DNA from 4 places in the Stutzerimonas stutzeri genome. Region 1 is predicted to be linked to each of the others. Evidence: predicted binding sites of a transcription regulator. Region 1 holds the regulator's gene; each other region holds the start of a gene.
What was found. The regulator FliA, encoded in region 1, starts transcription of late flagellar genes. The targets are predictions, from matches to a motif close to CTAAAGTTTNNNNNNNNNNNGCCGNTAA.
Positions count from the first base shown of each region.

Region 1 (7,436 bases):
TGCAGATCGACCCGAGCCAGTCGTTGAGCAAGACGCTGGCTCCGCTGGCACGCAAGCGGGTGATCCTCATCGATACGGCCGGCCTGCCTGCCAGCGATCCGACGCTGCGCATGCAGCTCGAAGCGTTGTCGGATCGTGGTGTGAAATCGAAGAATTATCTGGTGCTGGCCGCGACCAGTCAGAGCCAGGTGCTCAAGGCGGCGTGGCACAACTATCGTCGCTGCGGCCTGGCCGGCTGTATCCTGACCAAGTTGGATGAGGCCGGCAGCCTCGGTGATGTGCTCGGGCTCACGATCAGCCAGCATTTGCCGATAGCGTACCTCGCCGACGGGCCCCGGATTCCGGATGACCTGCACCTTCCACGCAGTCACCAACTGGTCAGTCGTGCGGTGAGTTTGCAGTCCGGTGAGGAACCGAGCGAGGAAACCATGGCCGATATGTTCGCCGGGTTGTACAACGGTTCGTCAAGGCGGGCCGGATGAAGTTGCGACAGCGGTACCTGAATGAATCAGATGCGTGCCATGCGGGCGCATCGACGGCCGCAAGGCCCCAGCAAGATATAGGCGTGTGAACATGGGTATGCATCCCGTACAGGTGATTGCGGTGACCGGCGGCAAGGGTGGCGTCGGCAAGACCAACGTGTCGGTCAATCTTTCGCTCGCGCTGGCCGATCTGGGTCGGCGTGTAGTGCTGCTCGACGCCGATCTCGGTTTGGCCAACGTCGACGTTCTGCTGGGGTTGACCACCAAGCGCACCTTGGCCGACGTCATTGCCGGCGAGTGTGATCTGCGCGATGTGCTGATCCAGGGGCCAGGCGGCATCCGTGTGGTGCCGGCCGCTTCGGGCACGCAGAGTATGGTGCAGCTTTCATCGCTGCAGCACGCGGGTCTGATTCAAGCATTCAGCGATCTGGGCGACGAGCTCGACGTGCTAATCATTGACACTGCGGCTGGCATTGGCGATTCGGTGGTCAGTTTCGTACGGGCTGCGCACGAGGTGTTGCTGGTCGTTACCGATGAGCCCACTTCGATCACCGACGCCTATGCTCTTATCAAGCTGCTTAACCGCGACTATGGAATCAGCCGCTTCCGCGTGCTGGCGAACATGGCGCATGCGCCGCAGGAAGGTCGCAACCTGTTCGCCAAGTTGACCAAAGTTACTGAACGGTTTCTCGATGTGGCGCTGCAGTACGTGGGCGCCGTGCCGTACGACGAGGCGGTGCGCAAGGCAGTACAGAAGCAGCGTGCGGTTTATGAGGCGTACCCGCGTTCGAAATGCTCGTTGGCGTTCAAGGCTATCGCGCAGAAGATTGATACCTGGCCACTGCCCGCGACGCCGCGTGGTCATCTCGAATTCTTCGTAGAGCGGCTCATAAGCCCCGCTTCTCAAAGCCACGAATGACAGGTGCCGGATCCGCTATGTATTACAGCAAGGCTCAGGCAAAGGATGCGCAGTACCGCCTGATCGATCAGTACGCGCCGTTGGTCAAGCGAATCGCTTACCACCTTTTGGCGCGTCTGCCTGCCAGCGTGCAGGTAGACGATCTGATTCAGGCTGGAATGATCGGACTGCTGGAAGCAGCGAAGAAATACGACGCCGGCAAAGGTGCCAGTTTCGAGACCTATGCGGGTATCCGCATCCGCGGCACGATGCTGGACGAAGTGCGAAAGGGTGACTGGGCGCCACGCTCCGTGCACCGCAATTCGCGCATGGTCAGCGAGGCAATTCGTACTATCGAGGCGAAAACCGGGCGCGACGCTAAAGATCATGAAGTTGCGGCCGAACTTAAGCTAAGTCTCGATGAGTATTACGGCATTCTCGGCGACACCTTAGGCAGTCGCCTGTTCAGCTTTGACGATCTGCTGCAGGAGGGTGAGCACGGCGAGTTCGAGGATGACGCCGCCAGTACCCACCCGGAGCCCTTTCGTGACCTTGAGGATGAGCGCTTTCAGCAGGCTTTGGCCGATGCTATTGCGAACCTGCCCGAGCGTGAAAAGCTGGTGCTGTCGCTGTACTACGACGAAGAACTGAATTTGAAGGAAATTGGGCAGGTGCTGGGGGTCAGCGAGTCGCGCGTGAGCCAGTTGCATAGCCAGTGTGCTGCGCGGTTGCGTGCACGTCTCGGTGAATGGCGCGCCAATTGACGATTGTTTGCGGTATGACGTGCTCGGTTTGCTGAGGCATTTTGGGACTTACGGAGGTCGACTTGGACAAGAACATGAAAATCCTCATCGTCGATGACTTCTCGACGATGAGACGAATCATCAAGAACCTCCTGCGTGATCTGGGGTTCACCAACACCGCCGAGGCGGATGACGGCACTACCGCACTGCCGATGCTCAAGAGCGGCAACTTCGACTTCCTGGTCACTGACTGGAACATGCCGGGCATGAGCGGTATCGATCTGCTGCGCACCGTGCGCGCCGACGAACGCCTCAAGAACCTACCGGTACTGATGGTGACGGCCGAAGCCAAGCGCGATCAGATCATCGAAGCGGCACAGGCCGGGGTTAATGGCTATGTGGTCAAGCCTTTCACTGCCCAGGTGCTCAAGGAGAAGATCGAGAAGATCTTCGAGCGCGTCAACGGCTGAAGCAGCAACGCCGCGAGGGCACTATGACGCAAGCAGACCAAAGCCTGGCAGAGTTCGAAGCGACTCTGAAGACTCATGCACCCAAGTTGATCGAAAGTCTGCAACAGGGCCGCTTCGATGAAGCGACGCAGATGTTCAACGAACTCAATCAGGTGCGCAATCACGGGATCTACCTGGAGGTTGGCAAGCTCACGCGTGAGCTGCACAACGCCATCGTCAAGCTCGAGATGGATACATGCGCGACCGGAGGCGATCCGTCACCGATTACCGACGCGACCGATCGGCTGTCCTATGTGGTTGAGATGACCGAGAAGGCCGCCAATCGCACCATGGACCTGGTGGAGGAGTCCGCTCCGCTGGTGAACTACGTGAGCTATGAGGCGCAGAGCCTGACGGCTGATTGGCAGCGCTTCATGCGCCGCGAAATGAACGCCGAGCAGTTCCGCGACCTGGTCAAGCGCATCGACCACTATCTCCAGCGCAGCATGAACGATGGCTCACAGCTGTCACAGAACCTCAGTGAAATCATGCTGGCGCAGGATTTCCAGGACCTGACCGGTCAAGTGATCAAGCGGGTGACTCGTCTCATCACCGAACTCGAAAGCAACCTGCTCAATCTTGTGTTGATGGCAGGGCAGGTTGATCGTGTGGCTGGAATCCAGCACGACCGCGAAGCGATGCGCGCCGAGCAGGAAAAGCAAAAACAAGAAAAAGAACCTTCCAAGGGTGAAGGTCCGCAGATGCATGCCGATATGCGTGAAGATGTCGTTTCCGGCCAGGACGATGTCGATGATCTGCTTTCAAGCCTGGGCTTTTAGGGGAAGTGAATATGAGCTTCGACGCCGATGAAGAAATCCTCCAGGACTTCCTGGTAGAGGCCGGCGAGATTCTCGAACTATTGTCCGAGCAACTCGTGGAGCTGGAAAGCAGCCCTGATGACACGGGGTTGCTCAATGCGATTTTTCGCGGGTTCCATACGGTCAAGGGCGGTGCAGGCTTCCTTCAGCTTCATGAGCTTGTGGAGTGCTGCCATATCGCCGAAAACGTCTTCGACATCCTGCGCAAGGGTGAGCGTCGCGTCGATTCCGAACTGATGGATGTCGTTCTGCAGGCACTCGATGCCGTGAACGAAATGTTCAGCCAGGTTCGCGAGCGCGTCGAACCGACTCCAGCCTCACGTGAGCTGCTCGCTGCTCTAGCGCGTCTGGCTGAGCCGGCTGCCGCCAATCCTCCGGCGGCGCCGGTCGAGGCTCAGATCCCTGCCGAGGCCGAAGCTGTCGATACCGAGTTCGAACAGCTGCTCGATGCCATTCAGTCGCCCGCCAGCGTGCCGGCAGCAGCCGAGGCCGAACACGCTCCGGTAACGGACGAGATTACCGACGACGAGTTCGAGTCGCTGCTCGATCAGTTGCATGGTAAAGGCCAGTTCGCTGCCGCAGCAGACGCGACGACACCCACCGAGCCGGACGCGGTCGCCGCGCCGGTCAGTAATGAAATTACCGATGACGAGTTCGAGGCGCTGCTCGATCAGCTCCATGGCAAAGGCAAGTTCGAAGCCGCTCCGGCCGCTGCGCCAGTAAGCGCGGCGCCAGCGAAGGCCGGTGACGAGATCACCGACGACGAGTTCGAAGCCTTGCTCGATCAGCTGCACGGCAAAGGCAAGTTCGAGCCTGCCGCTGCCGATGTGGCAGCTGTCGAACCCGCGGCGCCTGCACCAGTCAAGCCGACGCCCAAGCCAGAGCCCGCTCGCGCTGCAGCTCCAGCTAAGGCGGCAGCGGTCAGCAAGCCTGCCGTTGCGGCGCCGGCTGAGAAACCGCCAGCCGAAGCCGAAACGACGGTGCGCGTCGATACTGCGCGCCTCGATGAAATCATGAACATGGTTGGTGAGCTGGTGCTGGTGCGTAACCGTCTGGTACGCCTGGGCTCCAACAGCGGCGACGAGGCCATGGCCAAGGCTGTGTCCAACCTCGACGTGGTAACTGCCGACCTGCAGAGCGCGGTGATGAAGACCCGCATGCAGCCGATCAAGAAGGTTTTCGGCCGTTTCCCGCGATTGGTCCGTGATCTGGCGCGCAGCCTGAAGAAAGAGATCAATCTCGAGCTGGTCGGTGAAGAAACCGACCTCGACAAGAACCTCGTCGAGGCGCTTGCCGACCCGCTGGTGCACTTGGTGCGCAACGCGGTCGACCATGGCATCGAAATGCCTGAAGAGCGCGAAGCCGCTGGCAAGCCGCGCACCGGTCGGGTCGTGCTGTCCGCCGAACAGGAAGGCGATCACATCCTGCTGATCATCAGTGATGACGGCAAGGGGATGGACGCCAATATCCTGCGCGCCAAAGCGGTCGAAAAAGGCATGCTGGAGAAGGACGCAGCGGATCGCCTGAGCGATCTGGAATGTTACAACCTGATCTTCGCGCCTGGTTTCTCGACCAAGACCGAGATTTCCGACGTGTCTGGCCGCGGTGTCGGCATGGACGTCGTCAAGACCAAGATTTCCCAGCTCAACGGTACCGTCAACGTATTCTCCACCAAGGGCCAAGGCTCGAAGGTGGTGATCAAGGTGCCTCTGACGTTGGCAATCATGCCGACCCTGATGGTCATGCTCGGCAATCAGGCCTTCGCCTTCCCGCTGGTCAACGTCAACGAGATTTTCCACCTCGATCTTTCGCGCACCAACGTAGTGGACGGCCAGGAAGTGGTGATAGTGCGCGACAAGGCACTGCCTCTGTTCTACCTCAAGCGCTGGCTGATCCACGATGCGTCTCAGGAAGAGCAGCGTGAAGGTCACGTGGTCATCCTCAGTGTCGGCAACCAGAGCATCGGCTTTGTCGTCGATCAGCTGGTGGGTCAGGAGGAGGTGGTCATCAAGCCGCTGGGCAAGATGCTGCAAGGTACGCCCGGGATGTCCGGCGCAACCATCACCGGCGATGGCCGCATCGCTCTGATTCTCGATGTTCCGAGCATGCTCAAGCGGTACGCACGCCGGATTTGATTCAGTCAGGCAGCGCTGCCCACAGAAGGGCGCGCTGCCGCTAGGAGTGATGTATGGCAGTCAAGGTCCTGGTCGTCGACGATTCCGGCTTCTTTCGCCGGCGCGTCTCGGAAATCCTATCCTCTGATTCCAATATCCAGGTCGTCGGCACCGCCACAAACGGACGTGAGGCGATCGATCAGGTGCTGGCGCTCAAGCCAGATGTCGTGACCATGGACTACGAGATGCCAATGATGGATGGCATCACGGCGGTGCGGCAGATCATGCAGCGTTGTCCGACACCCGTGCTGATGTTCTCCTCGCTGACGCACGAAGGCGCACGAGTCACCCTCGATGCGCTGGACGCCGGCGCCGTGGACTATCTGCCAAAGAATTTCGAGGACATCTCGCGCAACCCTGAAAAGGTCAAGCAACTGCTGTGCGAGAAGGTCCATACCGTATCGCGCAGCAATCGCCGCTACAGCACGTTCTGCACGTCGAGTGCCAGCGTGCCGACTGTGCCTCCGCGTGGTGCTACATCGACACTGGCGGCGTCAGCGTCGCGGGCCGGCAGTACGGCGCCCGTGCCCGCGGCGCCGGCGGCCCGTTCGCCTGCGCCCAAGCGCAAGGCGTACAAGCTTGTTGCGATCGGTACGTCAACCGGTGGTCCTGTGGCGCTGCAGCGCGTACTAACCCAGTTGCCGGCGAATTTTCCGGCGCCGATCGTGCTCATCCAGCACATGCCGGCCGCGTTTACCAAGGCCTTCGCTGACCGTCTGGACAAGCTCTGTCGTATTCGCGTCAAGGAAGCCGAGGATGGCGACGTGCTGCGTCCCGGCCTCGCGCTGCTGGCACCGGGCGGCAAGCAGATGATGATTGATGGCCGCGGTGCGGTGCGTATCCTGCCGGGCGACGATCGCCTCAATTACAAACCCTGCGTTGACGTCACGTTTGGTTCTGCGGCCAAGTCGTTCCACGACAAGGTGCTCGCGGTGGTGCTGACCGGTATGGGCGCAGACGGCCGTGAAGGTGCGCGTCTGCTCAAGCAGAGTGGCAGCCAGGTATGGGCTCAGGATGAAGCGAGCTGCGTGATCTACGGCATGCCGATGGCCGTGGTCAAAGCCAACCTGAGCGATGCGGTTTTCGGGCTTGACGACATCGGCCGCAATCTCGCCGAGGCCTGCATTTGATGAGGGGCTGCTTCTAATGGACGTGCTCAGCCTCATCGGGCTGTTGCTGGCGTTCGTCGCCATCGTCGGGGGCAACTTCCTGGAGGGTGGACATATATCGGCTCTGCTCAACGGCCCTGCCGCGCTGATCGTGCTCGGCGGCACGTTGGGTGCGGTGTTGTTGCAGACGCCCATCGCCGTTTTCATGCGAGCGATAAGCATCGGCCGCTGGATATTCTTCCCGCCGCGCATCGATCTCGCTCGTGGCATCCTGATGGTCACCACCTGGAGCAACACAGCTCGAAAAGAGGGGCTGCTCGGCCTCGAACCAGTTGCCGAGACGGAGCCTGATCCTTACGCGCGTAAAGGTTTGCAGCTGCTAGTGGATGGTGCCGAGCCTGAGGTCATCCGCAGCATTCTGGAAGTCGATCTCTACACCCAGGAAAGCCGTGACCTGCGTGCAGCCAAGGTGTACGACGCGATGGGCGGCTATTCGCCGACTGTCGGCATCATCGGTGCGGTGATGGGGTTGATCCATGTCATGGGTAACCTGGCCGATCCCAGTCAGCTCGGTAGCGGCATTGCCGTGGCGTTCGTTGCGACCATCTATGGCGTCGCGCTTGCCAACCTGCTGGTACTACCGGTCGGCAACAAATTGAAGAGCGTTGTCCAGCGTCAGACTGCGTACCGCGAGATGTTGCTC
Region 1 covers NZ_CP139348.1:1,781,687-1,789,122, forward strand. The annotation lists gene flhF (flagellar biosynthesis protein FlhF) at 1-482, shown strand, start outside; gene fleN (flagellar synthesis regulator FleN) at 574-1,401, shown strand; gene fliA (RNA polymerase sigma factor FliA) at 1,419-2,144, shown strand; gene SM130_RS08220 (chemotaxis response regulator CheY) at 2,219-2,593, shown strand; gene SM130_RS08225 (protein phosphatase CheZ) at 2,617-3,411, shown strand; gene SM130_RS08230 (chemotaxis protein CheA) at 3,423-5,585, shown strand; gene SM130_RS08235 (protein-glutamate methylesterase/protein-glutamine glutaminase) at 5,639-6,754, shown strand; gene SM130_RS08240 (flagellar motor protein) at 6,771-7,436, shown strand, end outside.

Region 2 (7,436 bases), 1.1 Mb from region 1:
TGCGCTCGTGTGCCTCGTTGGTGTTCTCGCCATCGCGCGGCTCGGCGCGAATGGAGATCGTCCGCTCGCGGTCGTAGCGCACGATGATGCTGTCCTCGCTGGTCGGCTCGATAGCGTCGGCGACTTGCGCCAGCGGCACGTAGTCGTTGCCTGCCGGGCTCCAGATCAGTCGTTGCAGCAGGTCGTCGCTGCTGACGCGATCCTCAGGCGCGGCGCGCAGTAGCACCGGGATCAGTTCGTCGCGCTCGCGTAACAGGCTGACCCGCTGGCCCTCGCTGCCAGCGGCCAGCGCGCGGGCCACGGCCTGACGCGTCAGACCAGCGTCGGCCAGGCGATCCAGCGCCAACTGCGGGCGTAGCACCAGAACCTGCTGACGCCAGTCGTCGCGCACGTTGAACACCTTGCCCTCATCCTGCAGCCGCTTGCGACCTTCGGCGGAGATGGCTCGCAGCACGTCAATATCCGGGCCGCTGATGCGCGCCTCCAGCTTGGCCTCGGCGTTGGGGCCGAACATGAACTGCGCGGCCGTCACATCGGCCGAGGGATAGCGCTGCGGCAGCTCCTGGTTGATCTGCCGCACCAGGCCGTCGATCAGCTCGGCATCCTCGGTGCGCACGAGAAAGTGCATCAGCGAGGCGTTCGGTTGCTCCGGCATGTAGGTCAGCATGAAGCGCGAGGCCCCGGCGCCGATGAAGCTGGAAACTCCGCTGACGCCTTCCATCTCGGCAAGGTATTCCTCGACGTCAGTGGCGGTGCGCGCGGTATCGCGGATATGCGTGCCCTGCGGCATGAACAGGTTGACGTAGAACAGCGGCGTGCTCGAAGGCGGAAAGAAGCTTTGCGGCAGCCGCGTGAAGATCACTGCGCTGACCACGGTCAGCAGCACCAGCACGCCGATGGTCAGCCAGGGCCGATGCAGCACACCTCCGGCCAGCCGGCGATAGCGGTTGTACCAAGGGCCGTTGTAAGCCGCGTCGGGGTCCTCGTCGGTATCGGCTTTGCGCAGCAGGTAGTGGCCGAACAGCGGTACCAGCAGCAGCGCCAACAGCCAGCTGAGCAGCAGCGATACGGCGATGACGAAGAACAGCGAGAAGAGGAACTCGCCGGTGGTGTCCTGGGACAGGCCAATGCCGGCGAAGGCGAGGATGCCGATGATGGTCGCGCCGAACAGCGGCCATTGCGTCTGCTGCAGTGTTTGTTGCGACGCCTCGAGGATGCTCTTGCCCTGGCGCTGGCGCACCAGCATGCCATCGCAAACCACCACCGCGTTGTCCACCAGCATGCCCATGGCAATGATCAGTGCGCCGAGGGAGATCCGCTCCAGCTCGATACCCACCACCCACATCACCAGCAGCGTGCCGAGCACCGTGAGAAACAGCACCGCGCCGATGATGAAACCGGCGCGCATGCCCATGGCGATGCACAGCACGCCGACGACGATGGCCACCGAAAGGAATACGTTGAGCGCGAAGCTGTTCACCGACTCGTCGACGATCTGGTGTTGCTCGTACAGTGGATGCAGTTCGGCGCCCAGCGGCATGCGGTGTTCGTTGGCCTGCAGCACCGCTTCGACGCTGTGCCCGACTTCGACGATGTTCGCCCCGGAAACCCCGCTGATGCCCAGCGTCAGTGCCGGCTGGGCATTGTGGCGGATGATCTGCCGCGGCCGTTCGGCGTAGTCGCGCGAGAGTGTGGCGATCGCACCCAACTCGACCCGCTGTGGCCCCTGGCCGACCGGCAACGCGCGCAGCTCGTCGAGCGAATCGAAGGCGCCGCTCGGGCGCAATCGTACGAAGAACTCGCCGGCACTGACCCCGCCGGCATCTACCGCCGCATCGGTGTCGGCCAGCGCCGCAGCGATCTCGTCCGGACCGACGCCACGCGCCGCCAGCTGTGCCTGGTCGACTTCCACGAGGATGCGCTCTTCCTGCACGCCGGCGATTTCCACTTTGCCGACGCCGTCGGCGGTGAGCAGGGCGCGACGCAGGTCCTTGGCGGTTTCATGCAGCTCCTTGAGCGTCAGGCCGTCACCGGTCAGCGCGTAGAAGATGCCGTAAACGTCGCCGAAATCATCGTTGACCTGTGGCGGCTCGATGCCCGGAGGCAGGTCGCCCAAGGCGTCATCGACCTTGTTCCGCAACTCGTCCCAGATCTGCGGCAGCGCATCGCCGTCGTAGCGGTCCTGCATTTCCACGCGGATTTCGGCGATGCCGGGCATCGAGCGTGAGCGGATCTCCTTGATCTGCGACATCTGCTGGATGGCGCTTTCCAGCGGCTCGGTCACCTGCTGCTCGACCTCCAGCGCCGTGGCGCCGGGGTACTGCACATTGACGATGGCCTGCTTGATGGTGAACTCAGGGTCTTCCAGGCGGCCGATCTCGAAGAAGGCGAGGATGCCGCCGAGCAGACAGATCAGTACCAGAATCCAGATGTTGACCGGGCGTTGGATGGCGTAACGGGCGAAATCCATCGGCTCAGTTCCGCTCCCGCGCTTCGATCGGTTGGTCGTCGTGCAGCTTGCTGCCGCCAGCGACGATGATCGGCATCTGCGCCTGCAGAGCATCGCCGTGAATCAGCGCCTGATCGCCATCGACTCGCTGCAGTTGAACCGGATGGCGCCGCGCGCGGCCATCGTCAGCCTGCCAAATGAAGTGTTTGCCGTCGCTGTCGGTCTGTAGTGCTGACAGCGGCAGGCGGAAGCCAGCGTCGGTCATCTGGGGCCGTGGCGGGCGTTTTAGGCTGACGCGCATCGCCATGCCGGGCAGCAGGTTGAAATCCTCCGGCGGTTCGCCCTGCAGCACCAGTCGATAGGTCCGTGCGCCTTCGCGTGGCTGGGTGCTGTGTTCCTTGTAGCGCAGCGGCAGGCGCAGGTCGGCAATCACCAGTTCAGCCTCGGCCTGCAGCTCGGGCCCGAGTGGAATGCTCAGCGCTGCGCTTTCCGGCAGGTCGACACTGACCTCGATATGACGGTTGTCCTGCATTTCGAATACCGGCGTGCCGACTGCGACCACCATGTCAGGTTCGGCCAGCCTGCGAGCCACCACACCATCGAACGGTGCAGTCAGGGTGGTGTGATCGATATTGCGCTGGGCGCTATCGCGGGCCACGCGGGCGGCCACGGTGTTTGCCTGCAGAGCCTCAATGGCGGCCGGAGCGAGGATGCCTTCGGCGAGCAGGGTGCGCTTGCGCGCCAGATCGGCTTCCAGCTGCCGCAAACGCGCCTCGGCCTCGCGCATCTGCAGGCGATAGTCGGTGCGATCCAGCTGGGCCAGTGCTTGACCACGACGAACGCGGGTGCCTTCGTCGATCATGATGCGCTCGATGCGCCCGGCCACCTCGAAGGACAGCTGGGTGGTGGTCACGCTGCGTACCACGCCGGAGAAACGCAAGGCTTCGGTCTTTGGTTCGGCGGGCTGCAAGGGCTCGACCAGCGCCATCCTCGGCGGTTCAGGCGCCGGCTCTTCCCCGGACGAGCAACCGCCGAGCAGTGCTAGCGCGCAGACGACGACCGTCAACCAGGTCTTGGGCACTGGGAATGCTGGCGTTGACGTCATCGGGGCTCCTGTCTGATTGGCATTGCTAGCGCTATGGGCGCGCGCTGGGACCCACAATAGAGCCCCGCGCCAGCGCAGGAGTTCGGCGGCATCTGTTACCAATGACGTGACTGGGCGGTCGATTTCTGCCCAGGCTCTGCCACACTTGAGATGGCACGGCTGCGGCGGCGCAGCGCTTGACCGACACAGACTCAGCGGGGATGCTTGCCTGCTGTTGAAGACGCATCAGTCATGGGGAATACGCAATGCAAGGCCAGGCACCGGTAATCGACTATCTGAAAGAGCTTTTGCGCGGGGAATTGGCGGCACGCGATCAATACTTCCTGCACTCGCGGATGTACGCCGATTGGGGCTTTACCAAGCTCTACGAGCGCATCAATCACGAAATGGAAGAGGAGACCCAGCACGCTGACGCACTGCTGCAGCGTATCCTCTTTCTCGAAGGTACGCCGGACATGACGCCGGAGCCGATCAATCCGGGCCATACCGTGCCGGATATGCTGCGCAACGACCTGGCGCTTGAGTACAAGGTGCGCGCCGCGCTGGCGCAGGGCATCGAGCTGGCCGAACAGCACGGCGACTATCCGACCCGCGACATACTGGCGCTGCAACTGCAGGATACCGAGGAAGATCACGCCTACTGGCTGGAACAGCAGCTCGGCCTGATCGACCGCATCGGCCTGCAGAACTACCTGCAAACGCAAGCCAGCTGATACGGCAGTTACCGCGAGGCAGACGCTGCCCGTCTCGCGGTAACCAGCCAGACTCGATCAGAGCCGGAAGCGGCTCACCATCATCTGCAGCTGACCGCCCAGGCGGGCCAGCTCCGAGCTCGACGCGGCGGTCTCCTCGCTGGCGGCGGCGGTCTGCTCCGACACATCACGCACGTTCACCACGCTACGGCTGATTTCCTCGGCCACCGCGCTCTGCTCTTCGGCAGCCGCAGCGATCTGCTGATTCATCGCCTGGATATTCGAAACGGTGCGGGTAATGTTGCTCAGCGAAACGCCGGCACGGCGCGCCAGCTCGACACCGCTGTCAGTCAGGTCGCGGCTGGTGTGCATGATCGAAGCGACCTGCTGCGTGCCGTTCTGGAGCGCAGCAACCAGGCCTTCGATTTCCTCGGTGGATTTCTGCGTACGTTGTGCCAGGCCGCGCACCTCGTCGGCGACCACGGCAAAACCGCGACCCGCCTCGCCAGCGCGGGCAGCCTCGATGGCTGCGTTGAGCGCCAACAGGTTGGTCTGCTCGGCCACGGCGCGGATCACGTTCATCACGCTGCCGATCTTGTCGCTTTCGCCTTGCAGAGCGGTCATTGCCTCGGTGGAGCGCAGCACCGCGGTGGCCATGCGCTCAATCTGCGTTACCACCTCGGTCACAACGTGATCACCTTCACGGGCTTCACTGTCCGCTTCGGTGGCCGCCAGCGCTGCCTGTTCGGCATTGCGTGCGACTTCCTGAACGGTGGCCGACATTTCGTGCATGGCCGTAGCGACCTGATCGGTCTCTTCTTTCTGGCTGTTCACGCCGGCGCTGGTCTGTTTGGTCACCGCGGACAGCTCTTCGGCAGCTGCGCTGATCTGGCTGACGCCATCGCGGATGCCGCCGATCAGCTCGCGCAACGTCGAGCCCATCTGCTGAATGCCACGCTGCAGCACGCCGAGTTCGTCGCGACGATGAATCTGCGCGGTTTCGCTCAGGTCACCTGAAGCAATGCGCTCCACATCAGCCAGGGTCGCGCGCAGTGGCAGGATGATCTGCCGGGTAATGACCCAAGCGGCCAGCACACCGAGCACCAGTGCGAGCAGGGTGCTGACGATCAGGCGGCTGCGTGCATCGCTGCTTTCGACATCGAGACGGTCGAGCTGGAACTGATACAGCGAATCGCTGATGCGGACGATTTCCTTCTGCTGATCGGTCATTTCCTGACGGGCCTTGGCAATCGCCTGGGTGGCCGTCTCCAAGGCCTGGATGGCGCCGCGGTATTCGTCGAGCGCTGCGCGGATCTGTTGCAGCGCAGCGCCGCCGTCAGCATCCAGCACACCGGCGTGGCGCCCCAGCGAGGCCTGCGCGGCGTCTAGCTGGGCATAGATGGCCTTCGCCGCCTCGCTGCCCGGCGCGCTGATGTACACACGCAGCAGGTACTGCGCGCGCTGCACGTCGTCCTCGATTTGGGTGATGGCCTGAAATTGTGCGAAACGCTCTTCATCGTATTCCGAGAGCTGCAGCACTTGGCGGGCGACACCGGCAGTCAGCTCACCCAGACGGCTGGCGGCGCCATCGATGACTTGCCGGGAACCGTTGGCCTGGGTGTAGGCCTTGCGCATGTCGTTCAGCGAGTTCTGGTACTGCGCGTTGTAGCCGGCCTGCTCCTTGAGCTGGGCGACGTTGATCGGGTTCTTGAACGAATTGAGCAGTTTGGTCTGCTGCGCGAGGTAGATACCCAGGTTCTTGTCCAGGCGCTCGGTGGACTCGGCGTCGCCATTGGCCAGCATGAACTGCAGGCGGGCAATACGCAGGTCGGTCAGTGTCTTGTTCAGCAGCGAGATTTCAGTCATCCAGCCGCTGCGCTGGATGACGCTGCCGAGGCTGCCCCAACCGTTCCAGGCGAGGATGATGGTCAGGGCCAGTACGGTGGCGAAGCCCAGTGCGAGCTTCCTGCTGACCCCGATGTTTGCAAACCAGTTATTCATAGCAGTCCAATCTAATGAGTGCGATTCGAGCTGGGCGCCTTATGCAGGCGGCCCGGCTGTGTCTTCGCTTTCACTGTCGGCTGCGTGCGCATGATCTTGAATGGCGGGTCGAGAAACGACTGCGATATCGGACGACCGTCGCAAATACTGGGCGGAACGCACAGCTGGAGAGCGTGACCGGTATCGGCCTCGCGCTGTGGTCAGCGCTTTTCCAGCCGTGTGATCGAGCTGGTGCGGGCTGCCGGTGCAGCGCAGCAGCCGCTTTCGATGCCTTGCAGGATCGGACAATCGGGTCGGTCGTCGCCCTGGCAGTGGTCGACCAGCTGCTGCAGCGTGTCGCGCAGGCCGACCAGCTCGGCGATCTTGCGGTTCAGCTCGTGGATGTGCGCGCCGGCCAGGGCTTTCACATCGGCGCTGGCGCGCTGGCGGTCCTGCCACAGAGCCAGCAGCTTGCCGACTTCTTCCAGCGAGAAGCCCAGGTCACGGGCGCGACGAATGAACGCCAGCTGGTGCAGGTCACGCTCGTTGTAGTGGCGGTAGCCATTGGCCCCGCGCCCGGCGGGCATGAGCAGGCCGATGGATTCGTAGTAGCGGATCATCTTCGCCGTGAGCCCGCTGTGTTTTGCTGCCTGACCGATGTTCATTACCTGCCTCCGATCATTCTTCCGGTTTCCAGGAACGCAGCAGCAGCGCGTTGCTCACCACGCTGACGCTGGACAGGGCCATCGCCGCGCCGGCTACCACCGGGCTGAGAAAGCCGAATGCGGCGAGTGGTATGCCCACCAGGTTGTAGATGAAGGCCCAGAACAGGTTCTGCTGGATCTTGCGGTAGGTGCGTCGGCTGATTTCCAGCGCCGCCGGCACCAGGCGTGGGTCGCCACGCATCAGGGTAATGCCGGCCGCATGCATGGCTACGTCGGTACCACCGCCCATGGCGATGCCGACATCTGCCGCAGCCAGCGCCGGTGCGTCGTTGATGCCGTCGCCAACCATGGCCACCACTGCGCCGCCCTTTTTCAGTTGCGCCACGGTGGCGGCCTTGTCCGCCGGCAGCACTTCGGCATGTACGTCGTCGATATGCAGCGCTTCGGCCACCACGCGGGCGCTGCCGCGGTTGTCGCCGGTGATCAGGTGGCTGCGGATGTGCCGCGCCGCCAGTGCGGCAATGGCCGCTGCGGCGCCGTCCTTG
Region 2 covers NZ_CP139348.1:731,491-738,926, forward strand. The annotation lists gene SM130_RS03205 (efflux RND transporter permease subunit) at 1-2,470, opposite strand, end outside; gene SM130_RS03210 (efflux RND transporter periplasmic adaptor subunit) at 2,475-3,554, opposite strand; gene bfr (bacterioferritin) at 3,800-4,267, shown strand; gene SM130_RS03220 (methyl-accepting chemotaxis protein) at 4,325-6,247, opposite strand; gene cueR (Cu(I)-responsive transcriptional regulator) at 6,448-6,891, opposite strand; gene SM130_RS03230 (heavy metal translocating P-type ATPase) at 6,905-7,436, opposite strand, start outside.
Region 2: the regulator FliA is predicted to act here: its motif matches at 6,321-6,348, upstream of SM130_RS03220 (methyl-accepting chemotaxis protein).

Region 3 (7,436 bases), 2.4 Mb from region 1:
TGGAACAGCGAGGTAGGCGTCCTGGTGGAAAGCCAGGAGCTTGCCCGTGAGGTTCACCGGCTCACGCTGGAAGGCATGTCGCCCGCGCTCAGCTACGAAGTGCGTCTGGAGGAGCGCGACGGGCGCAAGCAGCTGATATGGATTGCCGAGGATGGCGGTCGCTTGAGTGTGATCGAAAAGGAGCCGGGCGGGCTCTGGCGACGCTTCAATGCCTGGTTTGCCGAAATCATCGGCCTGGAGAAGATGCTCTAGCGTTCGCCACTGAATACGGCACGTATGGCGCCTCTTTGCATTCAATCCGACATAAATCATTCTTTGGGGTGATACCACTTGGCCAGCGGTCCGTTAGGCTCAGGAGCGCTGCTGCCATGCACGCATAGCTTCTATAAAAATAAAAAGGAGCACGACAATGGACCGTTTAACTCGCTTCTGGCTATTGCTCATTCTCGTCATGCTGCCCAGTTTCAACGAGGCCGCTGAACCTGAATCCGCCCCGCCTCTGCAGAGCATGCAGATCCACGCCAACCGCGCCACCAGCAGCCTGCTGCTCTACCGTGGCGAAGGTTTTCAGAAAGCCCATCTGCTGCGCCTGGAAGAAGACATCCGCGCGCTGAATGCGGCCTTGCTCAGGGTCGCCAATCCCACCAGCGCGCTTCGCGAAAGCCACCTGGAGTTGCAGACACGCCTGCGCGAAGGCGCGAGCTTTGGCTACAAGGAAGACGACATGCCTTGGGGCTGGCCGCTACAGATGAGCAAGGCGTTACGCGACTTTCTCACTGCCGTTCGCGCGCAGCAGGGCGTTGACGCCCAGGCGGAACTGCCGGCAAAAGTGGAGTATCTGGCCGTTCAATACCTCAGCCGCGCTTACATCGGCTCGTTCGAGATCGCCCGGGAACAGCCGGATACCTACCTTGGTCAGGACGAGCGTCATCTGGTGCCAGCCATCGATGCACAGTTAGCCGGGCTGGACGGCAAACGCGATCCGGCGCTGGCCAAACTCAAGACCCGCTGGGATTTCCTCAAGGTGGCGCTGGAAGACATGAACAGCGGCAGCAACAACTTCTCCACCGCGTCAGGCCGCCCCTTCGCGCCGATCATGGTCGACCGCCACGCTCGCGGCCTCAGCGACCAGTGGATGGCGGCCAAACCCTGAACGACGTCAGCCGTGGGCGGCTGAATCGCGCAGGCGCACCGGCCCGACACGCGCCTCGATAGCGAGGCGCAACGGCTCGCGCAAACCGAGCATGAAGCCGAGTTCAGCAGCGACGAATAGCGGCCCGATAATCAGCCCGGTTAGGTCGTCGACGAAGGCCGGCTTGCGTCCCTCGAAGTAGTGCCCGACGAACTGGATGACCCAGCCGAGCACGAACAATCCCAGCCCGGCACCCAACCACAACGCTGTCGTCGCGCTGGCGAAGCGTGCGCCCAGCCAGATGCAAAGCAACAGAACGGCGCTCATCAGCAGGCCATACCGCAGATCGAGGCGCAGATAGAACACCGCCGCCACGAGCGAGACCAGTGCGGCCGGGCTGAGCCATATACCGGCCCAGTCGAGCCCTGGCCGCGAGAGCAATACGGCCACCGCCAGCACGATTAGCGGAATGCCGATGAAATGGGTAAGCAGGTTACGCGGATCGCGATGGTAGGCGGCATATTGCGCCAGGTAATCGGTGAGGGTTTTCATTGGCGACATCTCCGGTAATCGCATCCGCCAAGCTTAGCCGGTCAGTGCGCCGTCGCCCTCGCCAGCAGACAAGGCTATCGCGCCAACATCAAGGTTGGCTGCGCTATTCCTCGGGGCGATAGCCCAGCCGCAGCCCACCCCAATGACGACCATTGACCATGATCGGTACCGACAGGTCATGCATCAGCTCACCCGTATCGCGGCTGTAGGTTTGCAGCAATACCCGACGTTGATGGCTGCCACAGCGGCCACCCGTGCGATCGTTGAACAGGCGCTTGCTACGGCTCTTGACCCGGTCGATTTCCGGATTACCTACCGGCGGCTGACTGAATGCGCGGTTATGCGTCGGGACATAGCCTTCGGGCGTTGTGGCGATGGCGTAGACCAGCGCCGAATGCTTCTGCAACAGCGGCTCCTGAATCGTCGGCAGCACGTCATCGGCATAGCGATCGAAACGGGTCTGATACTTCACCGGATCGGTATTGGGCTGCGCGCGGTAGTTGCGATCGAACAAATCATCGAGGCTGACACGTCCAGCCTGGATATCCGCCTCGAATCGAGCCGCAATGGCCGCCGCGCCCTGACGAGCCAGGTCAAAGATGGCCTGGTGATAATCGTCGAGCTGAACCTCGGCCAACTGCTCGCTGGCGCTCTCGGCTTGCGCAACAAGACGTTCGGCAGCCTGTTCGAGCTGCCGGGTCTGCTTTTCGCTGTCCAGCGCATCGGCGCGCAGTTGATCGAGCGCGACGAACTGACCGGTCAGGCGCTGATGGTTGTCGGCGGTGCCGGTGGTGATCTGCTCCACCTGACTTTCAACGCTGCCGGCCAGACCGGCAATGCCGCTGAGCTGCTCACCAGTGACGGCGATCTGCTCGGCGGCAGCATCCAGCTCGCTGGCCTGGCGCTGGATATAGCTGACCACCGCCTCGCTCTGCTGACGGATGTCGCCAACCATGCGGCCGACTTCCTCGGTTGCGCTGGAGGTTCGCGCCGCCAGACTGCGAACTTCGTCGGCGACCACGGCAAAGCCGCGACCTGCCTCGCCGGCGCGTGCAGCCTCGATGGCCGCATTCAGCGCCAGCAGGTTGGTTTGGCTGGCAATCGACTGGATCACGTCAGTAATGCGGCGGATCTCTTCCGTGCGGGCCGATAGTCCATCGATCAGCTCGCGGCTGGCGTGGGTCTGGGCGCTGAGCTGCTGCATGCGCTCAATGGCGCGCTGCAGCTCGGCCTGCCCAGCGTCGCTGCGCTGGCGTACCGCTTGCGCGGCATCCAGGGTGTGGCGGGCACGCTCGGCGCTATCCTGCTCGGTCGCGGCAATGGCCTGCGCGCCATTGGCGATCTCGCTCACCGCTTTGAGCTGCGACTGCAGGCGGCTCGCCAGCTGCTCGGCACTGTAGGCCACTTGCGCGGCGGACAGGGCGTTGTGACAGGTATTGCGCGAGAGGTTTTTGGTGAGTTCGGCGAACGCCTGCGGCGCATCGTCGGCACTCGAGGCGCTGCGGTCTGCTGCAGACCAGGCGGTAAACCAGGGCAACAGCGCTGCCGCTAGCAGCAACGCGCCGGTCACCAGCAGGGGCGGCACCAGCCAGTAATGCACAAGCAAGACACCGATGATCAGCGCGGCATGGGACGCGACGGCCTTGGGGCGGTTGGCAGGGCTCATGAACGGCCTCTTGTTCTTGTCGGTTCGATCCGACGTTGTACCCATACCCTCCGATAAAGAACAGTAGTGCCTTAGTAGCAACATGCCGTCATCGGAGGCTCACTACAGGCTTAACGGCCGCGCTCGAACAAACTGAAGGCGTGCGGAGTAGCCTCCGGTCGTCATCGGGCGCTATACGTCGAACGGTCGGTCAGGCGCGGTTAGCGGCAGCGAGAGTTGCACCCGTCGGCGCAGCCAAGGGCTCGGACGATAACGCGCCTCGCCGCCGTAGCAGCCCTGCATGGCCTGTAGAATGGCAAGGATTCGCGCCGCGCCGTAGTGCTCGGCAAAACCCAGCGGCCCCTTCGGATAGCCCAGTGCAAGGGTAACAGCGCGGTCTAGCGTCTGCGGATCAGCGATACCCTTCTGGGCGATCTCGCACCCCAGATTGACAATACTTGCCACTACCCGCTGGCTGACGAAGCCGGGCGAGTCATTGATAACCTCGACCGGCACACCATCGCTCGCCAGCGCCTGTCGCGCCTGCGTTTCGATGCGAGGATCAAGTGCAGGCTGGCGCATCAGCACGCGGCGCCGATGAAAATCACAGAACAGGTCGAAGGCCATACAGCGTTCCGCCGGCAAGCCGAGCCGCGCGATCATGCTGCTGCCATCCTCCCCCAACGGCGTGATCAGGCATATGGCGCGCTCCGATGGCCTCTCGCCGGTTTCCAGCTGCATACCGGCTTCACGCAACAATTCTGCCAGCCGACCACGCAAATCAACATCCTGACTGTCCAGCCAGAACGGACGCTCGACGGATACTGGTGGCAACTGCGGCTCGGGCGTGCGGATCTGCTGACCGTTCTCGTAGCGGTAGTAGCCCTGGCCCGTCTTGCGCCCGAGCAGGCCGGCCGCGACCCGCTGCGCCGCCTGGTACGACGGCGTGTAGCGCGGATCCTGATAGAACTGCTGGTACACCGACTCCATCACCGCATGGGAAATATCCAGCCCGGTGAGATCGAACAGCTCGAACGGCCCCATGCGAAAGCCCGGCCCGTCGCGGAGGATGCGGTCGATCTGCTCGGCATCGGCGATGCCCTCGGCGAGAATGCGCTGGGCCTCGGTGCTGTAAGCGCGACCGGCGTGATTGACCAGAAAACCGGGGGTATCCGGCGTGATCGCCGGAAAATGCCCGGACTCTTCAGCCAGCCCAACCAAACCCTCGATGACCTGCGGGTCGCTGCGCTCACCGCGCACCACCTCGACCAGCTTCATCAGTGGCACCGGATTGAAGAAATGAAAACCCGCCACCCGCTCCGGGCGCTGGCAGGCAGCCGCGATACGCGTAACCGAAAGCGATGAGGTATTGGTCGCCAGCACCGCGTGTTCGGCGAGCAGTTTCTCAAGTTCGACGAACAGCGCCTGCTTGGCCTCGAGATTCTCGATGATCGCCTCGATCACCAGATCGCAGCCGGACAGATCGGCCAGCGCAGGTGCCGCCTGCATGCGCGCAAGTGTGGCGTCCAGCTCGGCGACACTCAGCCGCCCCTTGGCTACACCGCGCTCGAGCAACTCACGGTTGAAGCGCAGCGCCTCGCTGATCGATTCGCTGCGTGCATCGTGCAACCACACCTGCTTGCCGGCGCCGGCGAACAACTGCGCAATGCCGCGACCCATGGCTCCGGCGCCGACGATACCGATACGGTTAAACATGCAGTCCTCCTCAAGCTCAAGCGTAATTTCGCACTGCGGAATAACATTTCACCGAATTGACCCTGAGCGTAAAGACTGCCAATCTCCAGCGCAAGTCAGCTGCCGAATCGCCTGCTTATGCCTGATCAGCCCTACCCCGCCGCCACGCTGCAACAGACGGAAGCCTCCTTGACCGGCTTCTTCCAAGACCTCGGCTGCCGCCTCACGGAATACGGCCCGGAACGCGTGGTGGTCGAACTGCTGTTGCTGCCACGCCACTTGAACAACGCCAGCAACTTGCACGGTGGCGTAACGTCTACCCTGCTGGACGTGGCCATGGGCCTTTGCGGAACCTGGGTGGCTCAGCCGGAGCAGCGCCGTGTGGCGACCACGCTATCGATGAGCGTCAACTTCAGTGCACCGGCGGCGGCAGGCAGTCGAATCCGTGCGATCGCCATCTGCCGCTCTGCCGGCCACAAGGTATTCATGGCCACTTGCGACCTGTTGGACGATCAAGATCAGTTGCTGGCGTTCGGCGAGGGCGTCTACAAGCGCGGCAAGCTGCGCAACGAGCTGCCCTGAACGATGCTCGCCCTGCTGCCGCTGGCGCTCATCTGCGAGCTGCTCACCCTGATTACTCGCCTACCGTTGCTGAGCGTGGTCAGCGGAGCATTGCTGGTGCTGTTCTTCGCCTGGCATTGGCGCTCGCTGATGCCCTATCCGCGCCGGCTCGGACTGGTCACCTTGAGCCTGTTCGGCTACTGGATGCTATTCAGTGAATCCGACTGGCAGCAGACGCAGCGGATGCTCTCCGCCGCGGCCTACTACGGCGCATTCATCGGCGCGCTCAGCCTCGCGCATTGTGCGGTCAAGCGGCTGCCGCAGCTCGGCGAACTGCATCGCCTTTTGTTGCGCCTGCCCCGCGCCAGCCTCTATCCGAGCTATCTGTTCAGTACCTTTGCGATCAGCTCGGTGCTGAGTTTCGGCATGCTCAACCTGGTCTGTGGCTCACTGGAACGCTATCTGGATCGACAGCCGTACAACCCGAAACAGCGCCGCGAAGGCGCCAGAGGCGTAATGGTCACCGCCCTGCGCGGCTTCGCCCTGGTGCCCTTGCTGGCACCGACCAGCGTGGCGGTGGCGATCCTCACCCGAGAGCTGCCGGGACTGAGCTGGAGCGCCCTGCTGCCGTTCGGCCTGTTTTGCGGAGCCATCCTGCTGGCGGTTGGTTGGCCAATGGAGAACCGCCGCCTGCAACAGTTGCAGCAAACCGCTGAGCCGGTGCAAGCGGCGGAGCCAGCCGACACGGCGAACGGGCTGCGCAGCGTGCTCTACGGCAGCCTGCTCGGCATTCTGGCGATTGCATTGCTGGCCAGCCTGACCTGGCTGTCGGCAACCCAGGCGGCGATGCTGCTGGTGCCGCTCGCGGTGATCGGGCTGCTGCTGTATCAGGGTGGATCACCGGTCGCTGTCTATACCGAGGTGCGCGACACCCTTGCCGGAATGCGTAACGAGACCCTCATCTTCGCCTGCTCCGCACTTCTCGGCGGCCTCACCGCCGTGTTGATCCCGGTCGAGCGGCTGGCTAGCCACTTCAGCAACACGCCGCTGGCGCTGTTCGGCCTCGGCAGCGCTGGCATGCTCACGATCATCATTCTGGCCCTGCTCGGCGTTGCACCGATCATTTCGCTCAGTCTGTGTGCCGCACTGCTGGCGCAGCTAGCCGGACACGGCGTAGCGATCATGCAGCCGGCGGTGGCGTTGCTGGTCGGCTTCTCATTGGCCATGTTGCTCTCGCCCTATGGTCCATCGGCGCTGATGCTGGCGCGCCACGCCGAACTGTCCCCGTGGCGCATCGCCTTCGGCTGGAACGGACGTTTCGTGCTGCTGGTACTCGGCCCATTGCTGCTGGTGCCGCTACTCGCCTAGGCGATCACATCCAGCCGTATTCGGCCATCGACAGCGGCTCGCCATCACCAACAATGAAGTGGTCAAGCACCCGCACGTCGATCAGCGCCAGCGCCTCCGTCAAGCGCTGAGTCAGCTGACGATCCGCCTGACTGGGTTCAGCCACACCGGATGGGTGATTGTGGGTCAGGATGACCGCTGCCGCGTTCTGCGCCAGCGCACGCTTGACCACCTGCCGCGGATACACGCTGGCGCCGTCAATGGTGCCGTGGAACAGCACCTCAAAGGCCAGCACGCGGTGTTTGGAATCGAGAAACAAACAGCCGAACAGCTCGTGCGGCTCATGGCGCAGCCGGGCCTTGAGGTAGTCGCGCACCGCTTGCGGCGACTCCAGCGCCGAGTCTCGCCGCAGCCGCTCGGCCAGATGCCTGCGCGCCATTTCCAGTACCGCCTGCAACTGGGCGAATTTCGCCGGTCCCAGCCCCAGGTGCGCGCTGAATTGAT
Region 3 covers NZ_CP139348.1:4,189,034-4,196,469, forward strand. The annotation lists gene SM130_RS19420 (phospholipase D family protein) at 1-252, shown strand, start outside; gene SM130_RS19425 (hypothetical protein) at 410-1,153, shown strand; gene SM130_RS19430 (DUF962 domain-containing protein) at 1,160-1,684, opposite strand; gene SM130_RS19435 (methyl-accepting chemotaxis protein) at 1,788-3,350, opposite strand; gene SM130_RS19440 (3-hydroxyacyl-CoA dehydrogenase) at 3,522-5,045, opposite strand; gene SM130_RS19445 (PaaI family thioesterase) at 5,163-5,606, shown strand; gene SM130_RS19450 (hypothetical protein) at 5,610-6,953, shown strand; gene radC (RadC family protein) at 6,958-7,436, opposite strand, start outside.
Region 3: the regulator FliA is predicted to act here: its motif matches at 3,461-3,488, upstream of SM130_RS19435 (methyl-accepting chemotaxis protein).

Region 4 (7,436 bases), 1.1 Mb from region 1:
GCCGAGCGCACCAGCGTGTACGTGGCCGATGGTCCAGTCGGTGTAGTGGGACAGGGCGTTGACGGTCTTGATGGCCATCATCGGACCTTCGAAGGTCGACATGCCGTAGAACGCCAGCGATACCACCAGGAAGCGCAGGATCGGGTCGCTACGCAGTTTGTGCCAGGCACCGGACAGCGTCATCATGCCGTTGATCATGCCGCCCCAGCTCGGAGCCAGCAGAATCAGTGACATCACCATGCCCAGGCTCTGCGCCCAATCCGGCAGGGCGGTGTAGTGCAGGTGGTGCGGGCCGGCCCAGATGTAGACGGTGATCAGCGCCCAGAAGTGGACGATCGACAGGCGATAGGAATACACCGGGCGTTCGGCCTGCTTCGGCACGAAGTAGTACATGATCCCGAGGAAGCCTGCGGTGAGGAAGAAGCCCACGGCGTTGTGGCCGTACCACCATTGCACCATCGCATCGGTTGCACCGGCGTAGATCGAGTAGGACTTCATCGCGGTGACCGGGATTTCCAGGTTGTTGACGATGTGCAGGATCGCCACGGTCAGGATGAAGGCGCCGAAGAACCAGTTACCGACGTAGATGTGCTTGACCTTGCGCGTCGCCAACGTTCCGAAGAAGACGACCGCGTAGGCCACCCAGACGATGGTGATCAGGATGTCGATCGGCCATTCGAGCTCCGCGTATTCCTTGGAGCTGGTGAAGCCCAGCGGCAGGGAGATCGCAGCGAGCAGGATGACCAACTGCCAGCCCCAGAAGGTGAACGCAGCCAGTTTCGGCGCGAACAAGGTGGTCTGACAGGTGCGCTGGACCGAGTAGTAGGACGTTGCGAACAGAGCACAGCCACCGAAGGCGAAAATCACCGCGTTGGTGTGCAATGGACGTAGACGACCGAAACTGGTCCATGGGAGGTCGAGGTTCAGAAATGGCCAGGCCAATTGTGCTGCGATGAAAACGCCGAGCCCCATCCCGACGATTCCCCACACCACCGTCATGATGGCGAATTGGCGGACCACCTTGTAACTGTAGGCGGTACTGGTTGCTGTGTTCATGTATGGGCTTCCATCCACGGGTAATGAGCAGTTTTTTTCTTTCTAATAGAAAGCGAGGCAAGGATGGGGAAAGGGCAATCTGCCGGTATTGACGCCGGTCAATACACACAGGGTGACAAAGGGTATCTCGTCCGATGGAACCAAACGTCGAACGAGGCGTCGGCCACGCTGATCCTGGCCCACGGTGCAGGGGCGCCGATGGATAGTCCGTTCATGGACGAAATGGCCGCGCGCCTTGCTGCGCGCGGGATAGCGGTTTGCCGGTTCGAGTTTGCCTACATGGCGCTGCGGCGTACGGGGGCGGGAAGGCGACCACCCAGTCCCCAGGCTCAGCTACTGGCTCAGTGGCGGGAAGTCCATGCACTGGTGCGACAGCAGGCCACAGGACCGTTGGCCATCGGCGGCAAATCGATGGGCGGGCGAATGGCGAGCATGCTGGCGGAAGAGCTAGAGGTCGATGCCCTGGTGTGTCTGGGTTATCCGTTCTATCCCGCCGGCAAGCCCGACAAGCCGCGCGTGGCTCATCTGGCGACACTGCAGACGCCGACGTTGATTCTGCAGGGCGAGCGTGATGCGTTGGGGGACCGCGAAACGGTGGCGCGGTATTCGCTTTCGGCAGCGATCGAACTGCATTGGCTGGCCGCCGCCGATCATGATCTCAAGCCTTTGAAACGTTCGGGGCTGACCCATGACCGACATCTGGACAGTGCTGCTGATGCGATTGCCGTCTTTCTCGGCCGCGTCGTTGCGCAATGAGCGGCGGTCGCGGCCGGATCTTGTGACCCGGCCGGCCATGCTTAGCGGTTGAAGCGCTCGACGAGCGAGTACTGGCCCTCGGCCGTGGCGGCGAGGTCCTCGCTGAGCAGCGCCGAGCTACGTGCGTCGCCGGTGGTCTGCTCGGCTAGGCGGGCAATGGTGCTGACGTTGTTGCTGATCTCGTCGGCCACGGCGCTCTGCTCCTCGGTTGCCGACGCGATCTGGGTGGTCATGTCGATGATGTTGCCCATCGCCTCGTTGATTCCGGTCAGCGCCTGGTCGGCCTCGGCCACCTGATCCACGCCACGTAAGGCGTGCGTGCGGCCGTCCTCGGTGGTCTGCACAGCGTGACGAGCCTGAGACTGCAGTTTTTCGATCAGTTGATGAATTTCGCCGGTAGCGGAAGCGGTGCGTTGTGCAAGCTGTCTTACCTCGTCAGCCACTACGGCGAAACCGCGACCGCTGTCGCCCGCGCGCGCGGCCTCGATGGCTGCGTTCAAGGCCAGCAGGTTGGTCTGGTCTGCGATGCTTTTGATCACATCGACCACGCTGCCGATGGCCTCGCTGTCATTGGCCAATTGATTGACGGCTTCGCCGGTCTTGCCCACCGAGTCGGAAAGCTGCTGGATCGCCTTGCGTGTTTCTGCCGTGACTTCGCGGCCCCGCACGGTAAGACGGCTTGCCTCACGGGTTGCATCGGCGGCCAGCGCGACGTTGCCGGCAACCTCTTGGGTCGTTGCGGCCATTTCATTGATGGCCGTCGCCACCTGCTCGGTCTCCTGCTGTTGCTGCACCAGGCCGTTGGCGCAGTTCTGCGCCAGCGAATCGGCCTCCTTGGCTTGCCCTTGCAGTTGGACGGCTGTGTCCTGCAGGCGGGTGAGACAGGTTTTCAGGTGCGCCTGCTGGCTAAGCATTGCCATTTCCAGCTGGGCTTCGGCGCCGCGGCTGTCGGTATACATGCACGCGATGAGCGGATCGCTGGTGCTCTGGCTTGCCAGCTGCAACAGGCGTCGCAGACCGCGTTGCTGCCAATGCAGGCCGGCGAGACCGAGCGGTATGGCGAGCAACGCAGCAGCGATGAAGCCCATCGCGTGATCCAAGCCCGCGCCAACGAGAAAACCGATCTGACTGACCATCAGGAACGGTATCCATTTGCTCAGTGTCGGCAACCAGGCATCACGGCGTGGCACGCCCGACTTGCCCGAATTTATGCGTGCATAAAGGGCCTCTGCACGCTGAACCTGTTCGCGCGTCGGCTTGGTCCGTACCGACTCATAGCCGGTGACCTGGCGTTGCTGGTCGAGAATGGGCGTGACATAGGCGTTGACCCAATAATGGTCGCCCGTCTTGCGCCGATTTTTGACGATGCCCATCCAGGGCTTGCCCTGCTTGAGCGTCGTCCACATATGGTCGAACACTGCCGGCGGCACATCCGGATGACGCACCAGGTTGTGCGGCGCGCGAATCAGCTCATCACGGTCGAAGCCGCTGACCTCGGCGAAGATGTTGTTGCAGTAAGTGATCTGACCTTTGAGGTCAGTGGTGGAGATGAGGCGCTGTTGATCAGGAAAGGCAAACTCACGTTGGGTTACGGGCTGGTTATTACGCATCGACAATCACGCCTGGCAAGAGGAATCGTAAGGTGGCGCCGCTGACCTTTGTATTTTTCTAAGGGGGTCAGTCTGACCAGTTGGTCGGCCGGAGAGTGGCGTTCTTGAGCGAAAGCTGATTCACCGATCAGCTTTCACTGCACTCAGGCGACCAGCGGCAACCAAGGCTTAATGGTTCTGTCATGGGCTTGGCCCATCGTTGGTGTGTGTCCGGGCGCTTTGCGATGCGAAGTGACGATCAGGGAGCCGGACAGCGGGAAGGGATAACCCAGGGCAGCAGGAAACCAATCGCCGATGGATTGGCGGGCGCCGATGCGAAAGGACTCGCATCGGCGTTTCCGCTTTCGGTCAACTTCCGATCAGCTGGCGCAGCACGTAGTGCAGAATGCCGCCTGCCTTGAAGTACTGCACCTCGTTGAGGGTATCGATGCGGCTCAGCACCTGGAACGAATCGCGCGAGCCGTCGGCACGTTCAACCTCAACAGTCAGCGTCTGGCGTGGCTTGATATCGGCATCGAGCCCACGGATCGAGAGCTTCTCCGTACCGTTCAGGCCCAACGACTGACGCGTCTGCTCGTTGACGAACTGCAACGCCAGCACGCCCATGCCGATCAGGTTGGAGCGGTGGATACGTTCGAAGCTTTCGGCGATTACCGCCTTCACGCCTAACAGGTTTGTGCCCTTGGCCGCCCAGTCGCGGCTGGAGCCGGTGCCGTATTCCTTGCCGGCGATTACTACAAGTGGCACGCCCTCGGCCTGATAGCGCATGGCGGCATCGTAGATCGAGAGCCTTTCGCCGCTCGGCTGATACAACGTATTGCCACCTTCCTCGCCGCCAAGCATTTCGTTGCGGATACGAATATTGGCGAAGGTGCCGCGCATCATGACTTCATGGTTGCCACGACGCGACCCGTAGGAGTTGAAGTCCTCCGGTGCTACGCCCAGTGACTGCAGGTAGGTACCCGCCGGTGAACTGGCTTTGATATTGCCGGCCGGCGAGATGTGGTCGGTGGTGATCGAATCGCCGAACACGGCCAGCACTCGAGCGTTCTCTACATCCGTCGGTGGAGTCGGTGGCTGGCCGATATCCTCGAAGTAGGGCGGGTTTTGCACGTAGCTGGAGCCGGCGTCCCACTCATAGGTGGCCCCCGCACTGACCGGAATTTTCTGCCAGTGCTCGTCACCGCTGAACACGTCGGCGTAACGGCTGCGGAACATCTCGCCATCGATACTCGCGACTGCTTCGGCGATCTCGGCGCTGCTCGGCCAGATGTCCTTCAGGTACACCGGCTGGTTCTGCGCGTCATAGCCCAGCGGCTCGCGGTCCATGTCGATACGTGTAGTACCGGCCAGTGCGAAGGCGACCACCAGCGGCGGGGATGCCAGCCAGTTGGCTTTGACCAGCGGGTGTACGCGGCCTTCGAAGTTGCGGTTGCCGGAGAGTACGGAAGAAACGATCAGGTCGTTATCGGTGACTGCCTGGCCAATCGCGTCTGGTAGTGGGCCGGAGTTGCCGATGCAGGTGGTGCAGCCATAACCCACCAGGTTGAAGCCGAGTTCATCGAGATAGCGGGTCAGGCCGGCACGCTTGAGGTAGTCGGTAACCACCTTCGAGCCGGGCGCCAGGGAGGTCTTCACCCAAGGCTGGCGCTTGAGTCCGCGTTCGATTGCCTTCTTGGCGACCAGGCCGGCCGCCATCAGCACGTTTGGGTTCGAGGTATTGGTACAGGAAGTGATGGCGGCGATGACGACAGCACCGTGCTTGAGCGCGAAGTTCTCACCTGCGACCGCAAACTCGGTTTCGGCTTGCTGCGTGCGCCCGCTGGTTTCGACCAGCAGATCGAAGTTCGCACCGATATCGCCGAGGGTAACCCGGTCTTGCGGGCGCTTGGGCCCGGCTACGGACGGCCGCACCTGGCTCAGGTCGAGCTCGAGGGTAGCGGTGAACTCGGGATCGGGCGAATTGCTGTCGCGCCACATTCCCTGCGCCTTGCTGTAACTCTCGACCAGCGCGACACGCTCTTCGTTGCGGCCGGTCAGGCGCAGGTAATCGATAGTCACCTGGTCGACTGGGAAGAAACCGCAGGTGGCGCCGTACTCGGGTGCCATGTTGCCGATGGTGGCGCGGTCGGCCAGCGGCAGATGGTCCAGGCCGGGGCCGTAGAATTCGACGAACTTGCCGACCACGCCGTGCTTGCGCAGCATCTGCGTCACGGTCAGCACCAGGTCGGTAGCGGTGACGCCTTCGTTGAGTTTGCCGGTCAGGCGGAAGCCGATTACTTCCGGGATCAGCATCGACACCGGCTGGCCGAGCATCGCTGCTTCGGCCTCGATACCCCCGACGCCCCAGCCCAGCACGCCGAGGCCGTTGATCATGGTGGTGTGCGAGTCGGTGCCGACCAGGGTATCCGGGTAGGCGACGGTTTCGCCGTCCTCTTCCCGAGTCCAGACCACCTGGCCGAGATATTCCAGGTTTACCTGGTGACAGATGCCGGTACCCGGCGGCACCACGGCGAAGTTGTCGAAGGCTTGCTGGCCCCAGCGCAGAAACTCGTAGCGTTCGCCATTACGTTGCATCTCGATGTCGACGTTCTGTTCGAACGCCTGATCGTTGCCGAAGCGGTCGACCATCACCGAGTGGTCGATCACCAGGTCCACTGGCGACAGCGGGTTGATCTTCTGCGGATCACCGCCGGCCTTGGACACCGCATCGCGCATGGCGGCCAGATCGACCACAGCGGGTACGCCGGTAAAGTCCTGCATCAACACGCGAGCGGGGCGGTACTGGATTTCCTGGTCGGAGCTGCGCGATTGCAACCAGCCCGTCAGCGACCGGATATCGTCGGCACGCACGGTGACGTCATCCTCCCAGCGCAGCAGGTTCTCCAGCAGCACCTTCAGTGAAGTGGGCAGTCGGCTGATGTCGCCCAGCTGGGCGGCTGCATCGGGCAGGCTGTAATAGTGGTAGGTCTTGCCGGCGACTTCGAGACTGCGGCGGCATTTCAGGCTATCCAGGGAAGGCATTCCTCATCTCCTTGTGCCCACACGGTAGGGCTGGCTGATGAATGAGCTTTGAAACTAGCTTAAGTGGCCTGTTTGGTCAGTCCAGTTTGGTCAAACTTACCTAATCCAACCAATCGCACAGGCCAACAGGGCAATGGTTTCGCTACAGCACTGGACCGGGTCATGCGGGCGAGGGTTCCCGCGGTCGGCTATGATGCGCGGCTTTGGCGCAGGCCCGACCGCTGACAGGACTCGAACATGAACACATTGCTGCTGCATTGCCGGCCCGGTTTCGAGGGCGAGGTCTGCTCTGAAATCAGCGAACACGCCGCCATGCTCGAAGTTTCCGGCTACGCCAAGGCGCGGCCGGAGAGCGCCAGTGCCGAGTTCGTCTGCAGCGAAAGCGGGGGGACCGAGCGGTTGATGCGCAAGTTGCGCTTCGCCGAACTGATCTTCCCGCGGCAGTGGGCGCGCGGTGAGTATCTGCAACTTCCTGAAACGGATCGCATCAGCGTGTTGCTGGCGCATCTGGCGAGCTATCCGGTGTGCAGCAGCCTGTGGCTGGAGGTGCTGGACACCAACGATGGCAAGGAACTCTCGAATTTCTGCCGCAAGTTCGAGGCGCCTCTGCGCAAGGCGCTTATCAAGGCCGGTCGCTTGGACGAACAGGGCAAAGGCCCGCGTCTGCTGCTGACCTTCAAGAGTGGCCGTGAGGTGTTCGCCGGTATCGCCGAGGTCAATAACAGCGCGCTGTGGCCGATGGGCATACCGCGACTGAAATTCCCCCGCCAGGCACCCAGCCGTTCCACCCTCAAGTTGGAAGAAGCCTGGCACCACTTCATTCCACGCGACCAGTGGGACGCACGGTTGGCAGCGGGGATGACCGGTGTCGATCTCGGTGCGGCGCCGGGCGGCTGGACCTGGCAGCTGGTTAACCGACACATCAAGGTCAGCGCGGTAGACAACGGACCGATGGACCCTGATCTGATGGATTCCGGACTCGTCGAGCAT
Region 4 covers NZ_CP139348.1:2,898,210-2,905,645, reverse strand. The annotation lists gene ccoN (cytochrome-c oxidase, cbb3-type subunit I) at 1-1,056, opposite strand, end outside; gene SM130_RS13035 (alpha/beta family hydrolase) at 1,120-1,812, shown strand; gene SM130_RS13030 (methyl-accepting chemotaxis protein) at 1,854-3,422, opposite strand; gene acnA (aconitate hydratase AcnA) at 3,771-6,446, opposite strand; gene rlmM (23S rRNA (cytidine(2498)-2'-O)-methyltransferase RlmM) at 6,684-7,436, shown strand, end outside.
Region 4: the regulator FliA is predicted to act here: its motif matches at 3,504-3,531, upstream of SM130_RS13030 (methyl-accepting chemotaxis protein).